2 regions of the Paenibacillus sp. RC73 genome follow, and region 2 is predicted to be linked to the other one. Evidence: riboswitches for the same ligand, from Rfam matches in the RefSeq annotation. Region 2 holds a riboswitch; the other holds the start of a gene.
What was found. A riboswitch is a leader RNA that binds a small molecule or an ion and turns the genes downstream of it on or off. The one in region 2 is predicted to bind glycine.

Region 1 (3,658 bases), on a different contig from region 2:
GCAGTCTGGTCCTCGTCCCGAATTATTGTTGCCACGGTCAAAGACGGCAGCATTAAGGCACAGGGTAAAGGTAAAGCTGTGATTACCGTGAAATATGCAGGGAAAACGACGAAGGTACAGGTGAACGTACAGTAAAAAAAAGAGCAAGCATACGTCTAAGGACGACATGCTTGCTCTTTTTTTATAAGGCGACTGTTCTCTCCCCATGTGTTATTTGGGGTGGCAGTCGCCTGAAAGCTACGACTTATCCTTCTTGGCTGGTATGTTGCGCGTAAGCGACTCCGTCAGACGCTTGCCGGTCGGCGTTTGGGCCAGGCCGCCCTTGGCTGTCTCGCGGTGCTTGGACGGCATCGCGCTGCCGACTTCTAGCATCACGTCGATGACTTCGTCAGACGGGATGGCGCTGCGCACACCCGCCAGAGCCATATCCGCGGCGGCAAGCGCGGTCACGGCTCCCAGCCCGTTGCGCACGATGCACGGAATCTCCACGAGTCCGGCGACGGGGTCGCAAATCAGGCCGAGCGTGTTCTTGAGCGCGAGGCCCACTGCATGGATGGCCTGCTCTGGCGTACCGCCGCGCAGCTCGACCATGGCCCCTGCGGCCATCCCGATGGCTGAGCCAATCTCGGCCTGACAGCCTCCCTCCGCACCGGAGATGAAGGAATTGTTGGCGATGACGTAGCCAATCGCTCCAGCGGCGAACAGTCCGCGCACCATATGCTCGTCATCCCAGCCGAACCGCTCCTGCGCGCTGATGAACACACCGGGGATGACCCCGCATGAGCCTGCGGTGGGTGTGGCGACAATGCGACCCATGGACGCATTGACCTCTGACACGGAAAGGGCGTACGCCATGGCGAGTGCCGAGGCATCGCCGGAGCAGGTTTCCCCTGCACGCAAATATTCCGCCAGGCGTTTGCCGTCGCCGCCTGTCAATCCGCTGCGGGATACAGTGTCCTGTGTTTGTCCGCGATGAACGGCCTCCTTCATGACTTCATAATAATCAGCCATTTGGCGGAAGATTTCTTCCTCCGGTGTGTTCGTCTCTTGTACCTGTTCCTTGATCATCAGGCGACCAATCGTAGTGGATTCCTCGGCGCACAAGGCACCTAATTCATGCAGATGGCTAAACCGCATCGGATTCAGCTCCTTTTTTCAAGTTAATCATTTTGATTCCATACATATGAGGCAAAGCCCGCAGCTCGGCAATTAATTCAGCCGGAGCGGGGCTATCGGTTTCAATAGCAGTGAGCGCTTCGCCATCCCGGCCTTTGCGATCCACGTGCATATAGGCAATGTTAATGTCAGCCGCGCCCAGCGCTGAAGTCACCGCGCCCAATGTTCCGGGCTTATCCGAGTGAAGAAGCACCAGCGTAGGCAACTCTCCGGTTAGATTGACCCGGAATTCGTTGAGCTGTTGAACATGAATGTTTCCACCGCCGATGGAGGAGCCTAGCAGCGTGCGCTGATCTTCACCCTTCCATAGCTCGAAGCGGACCGTGTTCGGATGAGGGGCGGGCAGTCCGCTGACAGCGAACTCTACTTCCATCCCGGCCTGCTCTGCACATTGCTCAGCATCCGGAATCCGGTAGTCGTCTGTATCGTAATTCAGCAGTCCGGCAATGAGTGCCAGGTCTGTGCCGTGTCCCTTGTACGTATCGGCAAATGAGCCGTACAGCGTCATGCGGGCACGGTCAGGTTGCACACCGAGCCAGTGCCTGGCAACACGTGCGAGCCGCACCGCGCCAGCGGTATGTGAGCTGGAGGGTCCGGTCATAGCCGGACCGATAATGGAAAATACATCTTTGAAACGCATGGTGTGGCCCCCTGTATGTTTGAATATCATAGTATATGGTGCTGCCGCGCCTTTGCGCGGGTGTGACGGTTTCTAATGCTGACGCAGCATGTAAGCACAAAAAAGGACAGGATAAGGAAATTTCCCTTATCTCTGTCCTCGTTACCTGAGAGTTTCGTGCGGTGTATACCGCCTTACCCCTTGGGTGGCTTGCGCTCTCTCCAGAGTTGCGTCAGATGACGATACATGGACCTGAGAGATTATCCGCCAGCCGGGTGCTGACGTCTTGCTCCTTCGGTGCTGCCGGGATGTGATTCCCGGACAGGCTCTCCCGTCATCTTCATTCGCGTATACCGTTCAACAATTCCTCCTAAGCGTAATGTATGCCATGCCCGGTGTCAATCACAGGTTGGTATTTTACAGAATCAGGAATCTTCTCAATAAAAAAGATTAAATTTTACATAATTATGGATGAAATCAGGAAGGAATTAGAAGGTTGATAGCTAATCTGATAGAGGACAAGCTAATTTATGGAATAATGGGAGGGACATTTACGTATGGTAAAAGGTTTTCGGTTCACAGGTTCACGCTTGAAAGGAATGCTGCATCTGGCGGCAATCGTATCACTGCTGGTAGGACTCTTCGTTCCATTCGGCCAGGTCAAGGCAGAGGGCGCGTTGACGGTAGCGGAAGCGCTTCAGCGTCAAAGCAGCGGAGGTACGGTGACGGTAGAAGGCTACGTCGTCGGACATGCCACTGGATCGAAAACGGCTAATTTCTCTGCCCCATTTGCAAATGATTTTAACGTACTGATTGCGGATCAGGCGAGTGAACGCAATACATCTAATCTGTTAAATGTGCAACTGACATCCGCGTATAGAGGACCATTCGGGCTGTCAGGCCATCCTGAGCTGATCGGCAGCAAAATTCGCGTGACGGGTGCGCTGGGTGCCTATAACAATTTTGGTGGAGTGAAAAGCCCAAGCGCTCTGGAACTGGTAAGCGGAAGCGAGCCTGGGAACCCTGGCGAACCTGATCCTGGTACTACATTGCCGGATGGAAAAGGCAAAAAAGTGCTGTTCGATAATACGCACGCACAGACAGCCGGAGCGGCGGATTGGGTTATAGATGGAGCCTTTTCCGATTTTGCCAGCGGACTGCGTAATGCTGGTTTTACCGTGGACCCGTTGAACCGTTCCATTCCTTTTACCTATGGCGAGCAGGCTATAACGTACGACAAGCTGCGCCCATATGATGTGTTCATCATTGGTGAAGCCAATGTTGCCTTTAAGGCATCCGAGCAAGCTGCTCTGGTTCAATATGTGAAGAATGGAGGCAGTATTTTCTTCATTTCTGACCACTATAACGCAGACCGGAACAAAAACCGTTGGGATTCCTCCGAGGTTATGAACGGCTACCGCCGTGGAGCCTATTCCAATCCGGCCAAAGGGATGACTACAGAAGAAGCTGCATCACCAGCTATGCAGGGACTAACCAGTTCCGACTGGCTGGCAACGAACTTTGGCGTTCGTTTTCGCTACAATGCACTCGGTGACGTAAATGCCACGGATATCGTAGCGGCAGATCAATCCTTCGGCATTACGAAGGGTGTACGTTCGATTGCCATGCATGCTGGTTCTACATTGGCGATTATGGATCCGACCAAGGCTAAAGGAATCGCTTATATTCCTACAGGCACGAAAAAATGGGGCAATGCCGTGGACCAGGGTGTCTATAACGGCGGGGGCCGTGCTGAAGGGCCTTATGCTGCTGTAGCCAAGGTAGGTCAGGGCAAGGCAGCATTTATCGGTGATTCTTCGCCAGTTGAGGATGCCACGCCGAAATATGTACGTGAGGAAAACG
Region 2 (3,658 bases):
ACTTCGGACATCTATCGTTTTCCACCACAGTTATGGTTTGGAAGCCACTTCTGGAGCAATGTGACGAGAGTATTGCAGCAGATTGATTTTGCCGGAGCTTTTTTTAATACGCTTTTTGTAGCCAGCTCCGTTACCCTGTTGGTGCTGTTTTTCGATTCACTGGCCGGGTTTGCATTCGCCAAGTTTGATTTTCCGGGCAAAAAAGCATTATTCATCATTCTGCTGGCTACGATGATGGTCCCTTCCCAACTGTCGCTTGTCCCCTCCTTTGTCATGATGGCCGCCTTTGGATGGGTGGGCACGTTCAAAGCTCTAATCATTCCGGGGATGGTGAATGCCTTCGGCATCTTCTGGATACGCCAATATGCAGAGGAATCCATTCCAAAGGAGTTGCTGGATGCAGGACGGATGGATGGATGCAGCTTTTTTCGGCTGTATTGGAATGTGGCGCTCCCGATTCTACGTCCTGCGTTCGCTTTTCTCGGCGCATTCACCTTCATAGGAGCATGGAATGATTATTTATGGCCGTTAATCATATTAACCGATGAGCGCAAATTTACGCTCCAGATTGCGTTGTCCCAATTAAACGGTATTTACAATACGGATTATGCGATGGTCATTGCTGGCACCCTGTTGGCTGTACTGCCGCTTATCATTTTATTTCTTTTCATTAGCCGCCAGTTTATTTCCGATCTTGCAGCTGGAGCAGTCAAAGATTAGATTTACTGAGTCAGCTTTATCCTGCTCTAAAACGCAAAAAGGGAGTGTCCTCCCAGCCTGTAATGGCTGAGGGACACTCCCTTTCGTTATCCTGGCAAATGATCTTGCAGAGTCAATATTCTTAAATCCGGATATATCGGACTTTACGAGCTGACTGTTTGTCCTTTTTCTTCTATTTCTATGGCTGCTCCTGCACTGGCACCTGCAAGTATTCCCTTTTTCTTGTCAGGATACAAGGAATCCATATAGGTACGGGTTTCTGCAACTACAATTCCCGACAAGCCGAGCAGTGCAATCAAGTTCGGGAAGGCCATCATGGCGTTAAAGATATCTGCCAGCAACCAGATCGCATCCAGCTTAATAAACGCGCCTCCGGCAACCAGCGCAATGAACAGATAACGGTACGGCTTAATCCATTTGACACCCAGCAAATATTCAACACAGCGTTCTCCATAGTAGTTCCAGCCAAGCATCGTGGTGAACGCGAACATAATCAGAATGATTGTGAGCAGTTCCGCACCAAGCGGGAATGCGCTGGAGAAAGCTTGCTGCGTCATCAAGCCCGCATCGGTAGGACCGCTCCATACGCCGCTAACCAGCAGCGTCAGCCCGGTCATCACGCAAATAATCATCGTATCTATAAACACACCTGTCATGGAAATCAACCCTTGCTCCGCAGGCCATTTGGTTTTGGCGGCTGCGGCTGCAATCGGTGCGCTTCCCAATCCGGCCTCATTGGCAAAAATCCCTCTGGCTACCCCGCTGCGCATCGCCAGCATAATCGTAGCCCCGGCAAATCCACCCGTCGCAGACGTCGTGGAAAATGCCGAATGCAGCACAAGCGCGAGTGCGGCAGGAATCTGATCGGCGAACCGAATCAGTACGATCATACAGATCAACACGTACAAGCCTGTTTTGAAGGGGACTACTTTGGTCGATACCTTGGCAATGCTCTTGAGCCCTCCAATGGTAACGAGTCCCGTAAGGGTAGCAATAATCAATGCCGTTACAATTGGCGGAACACCGAAGCTGTTTTCGGTTGAGGATACAATCGCTTTGACCTGAGGAAATGTTCCAATCCCGAACAGCGCTACCAGCATCCCGGAAAAAGCAAACAGCATCGCCAACGGTTTAAAGCGGCGTCCAAGCCCTTTTTCAATATAATACATAGGGCCGCCGGAAAATTGTCCATTCCGATCCTTCACCCGGTATTTTACTGCAAGCACACCTTCCGCATATTTCGTCGCCATCCCGAAAAAGGCTGCAACAACCATCCAGAACAGGGCGCCCGGTCCCCCCAGCTTAATCGCTGTCGCGACGCCGACAATACTTCCTGTACCTACTGTAGCCGCCAGCGCCGTACTCAGGGCCGCAAAGCTGCTGACATCCCCGCTACCTTCATTTGGAGCCTTGCCGATCAGCTTGATCGCCAGAGGCAGGCGAAAAACCTGCAACATTTTTAAACGTATGGTCAGCCACAGACCTGTTCCCATAACGAGAATGATCAGTGGGGCCCCCCATATCCAACTGCTAATCGCTTCTAACACATGTACCAAATTCATTTCAACCCGCTCCTCCAGCATATTAAAAAACAAAAAAGAGTCAAATCCGCTGATTCGACTCCTGGAGAGGTTAAAGGCACGAAAAAATACAACCATCTTGTGCAGGATTCAGCCACTAACAGCTCATAAAAAAGCCTAGGGCATCCCCTGTCACAGGTTATTCGCGTCTCTGTCCTTTTGCCTGAGAGTTTAAGCAGATGATATCTGCGGTGCACCTTCGGCGCCCAATTAAGGGTCTCTCCAGAGTTCTGTCCGTTTACGGTCCCGCTTGTTGCTGTAATCAGCCCAAGCACCTGAGAGTTTTGCCCCTTCGGTCGGAACTTACGTTCCATCTCCCGCAAACATCAACCAGACATATGAAATTGTTTTTTATTATACAGAAAACTTTCAGCTTTTTACAAGTGAAAAATTTGTGAAGTCGTTTGGTTATCTTAAGATGAGCCTATAAAATAAGGGCGGGCGCAGCCAGATTCATCCTCATGATGTTCTCCGCCGCACCCGCCCCCAGACCATATCGGGTTATATTCAGTTAGCTTGGATTACAGTTCTTCGCCGTTAGTGGCAATTACATTTTTGTACCAGTCAAACGAATCCTTCTTGGAGCGCTTCAGTGTTCCGTTACCGTCATCGTCCAGATCAACATAAATAAATCCGTAGCGCTTGGACATTTCGGAAGTAGACATGCTCACAAGGTCGATAGGTCCCCAGCTAGTGTAACCGATCAGATCCACACCGTCCGCAATCGCTTCCTTCATTTGAGCGATATGCTGGCGCAAATAATCAATGCGATACGTGTCGTGAATGGAGCCGTCTTCTTCCACCTTGTCATATGCACCCAAGCCGTTTTCCACGATGAACAGCGGCTTTTGATAGCGGTCATATAATGTGTTCAGCGTAACACGCAGGCCGATCGGATCAATCTGCCAGCCCCAGTCAGAGGATTGCAAATATGGATTTTTCACGCCGCCAATCAGGTTACCCGCTGCCTTCTCGCCTTCCGGACCTGCAGAGACAGTCAAGGTCATGTAATAGCTGAATGAGATGTAATCGACCGTGTTGTTTTTCAGAATTTCGGCATCGCCGGGTTCTGTGTGCAAAACAATATTATTTTCTTCAAAATAACGGTTCATATAATTTGAATATTCCCCACGGGCATGTACATCCGTAAAGAACAGATTCATCTGGTTTTCATGCTGACTTTTCAGCACGTCCTCCGGGTTACACGTATGTGCATAGCTTTCCATACGAGCCAGCATACAGCCGATTTGAGAGCCTGGAATAATCTCATGGCCTCGTTTTGTCGCCAATGCGCTCGCCACAAACTGGTGATGCAGGGCTTGATAGATCGCTTGTTGCTTGTTATCTACACGGTCAAT

Region 1: it holds a riboswitch for glycine, as region 2 does, so the genes downstream of both, sdaAB (L-serine ammonia-lyase, iron-sulfur-dependent subunit beta) here and ABH897_RS18745 (alanine/glycine:cation symporter family protein) in region 2, are expected to answer to the same signal.

Annotation. Positions count from the first base shown of each region.
Region 1 is NZ_JBIYCV010000013.1:20,151-23,808, forward strand. It holds gene ABH897_RS23635 (Ig-like domain-containing protein) at 1-135, shown strand, start outside; gene sdaAA (L-serine ammonia-lyase, iron-sulfur-dependent, subunit alpha) at 238-1,137, opposite strand; gene sdaAB (L-serine ammonia-lyase, iron-sulfur-dependent subunit beta) at 1,127-1,816, opposite strand; glycine riboswitch at 2,026-2,139, opposite strand; gene ABH897_RS23650 (DUF6359 domain-containing protein) at 2,353-3,658, shown strand, end outside.
Region 2 is NZ_JBIYCV010000007.1:306,507-310,164, reverse strand. It holds gene ABH897_RS18750 (carbohydrate ABC transporter permease) at 1-720, shown strand, start outside; gene ABH897_RS18745 (alanine/glycine:cation symporter family protein) at 864-2,282, opposite strand; glycine riboswitch at 2,442-2,536, opposite strand; glycine riboswitch at 2,554-2,630, opposite strand; gene ABH897_RS18740 (glycoside hydrolase family 1 protein) at 2,822-3,658, opposite strand, start outside.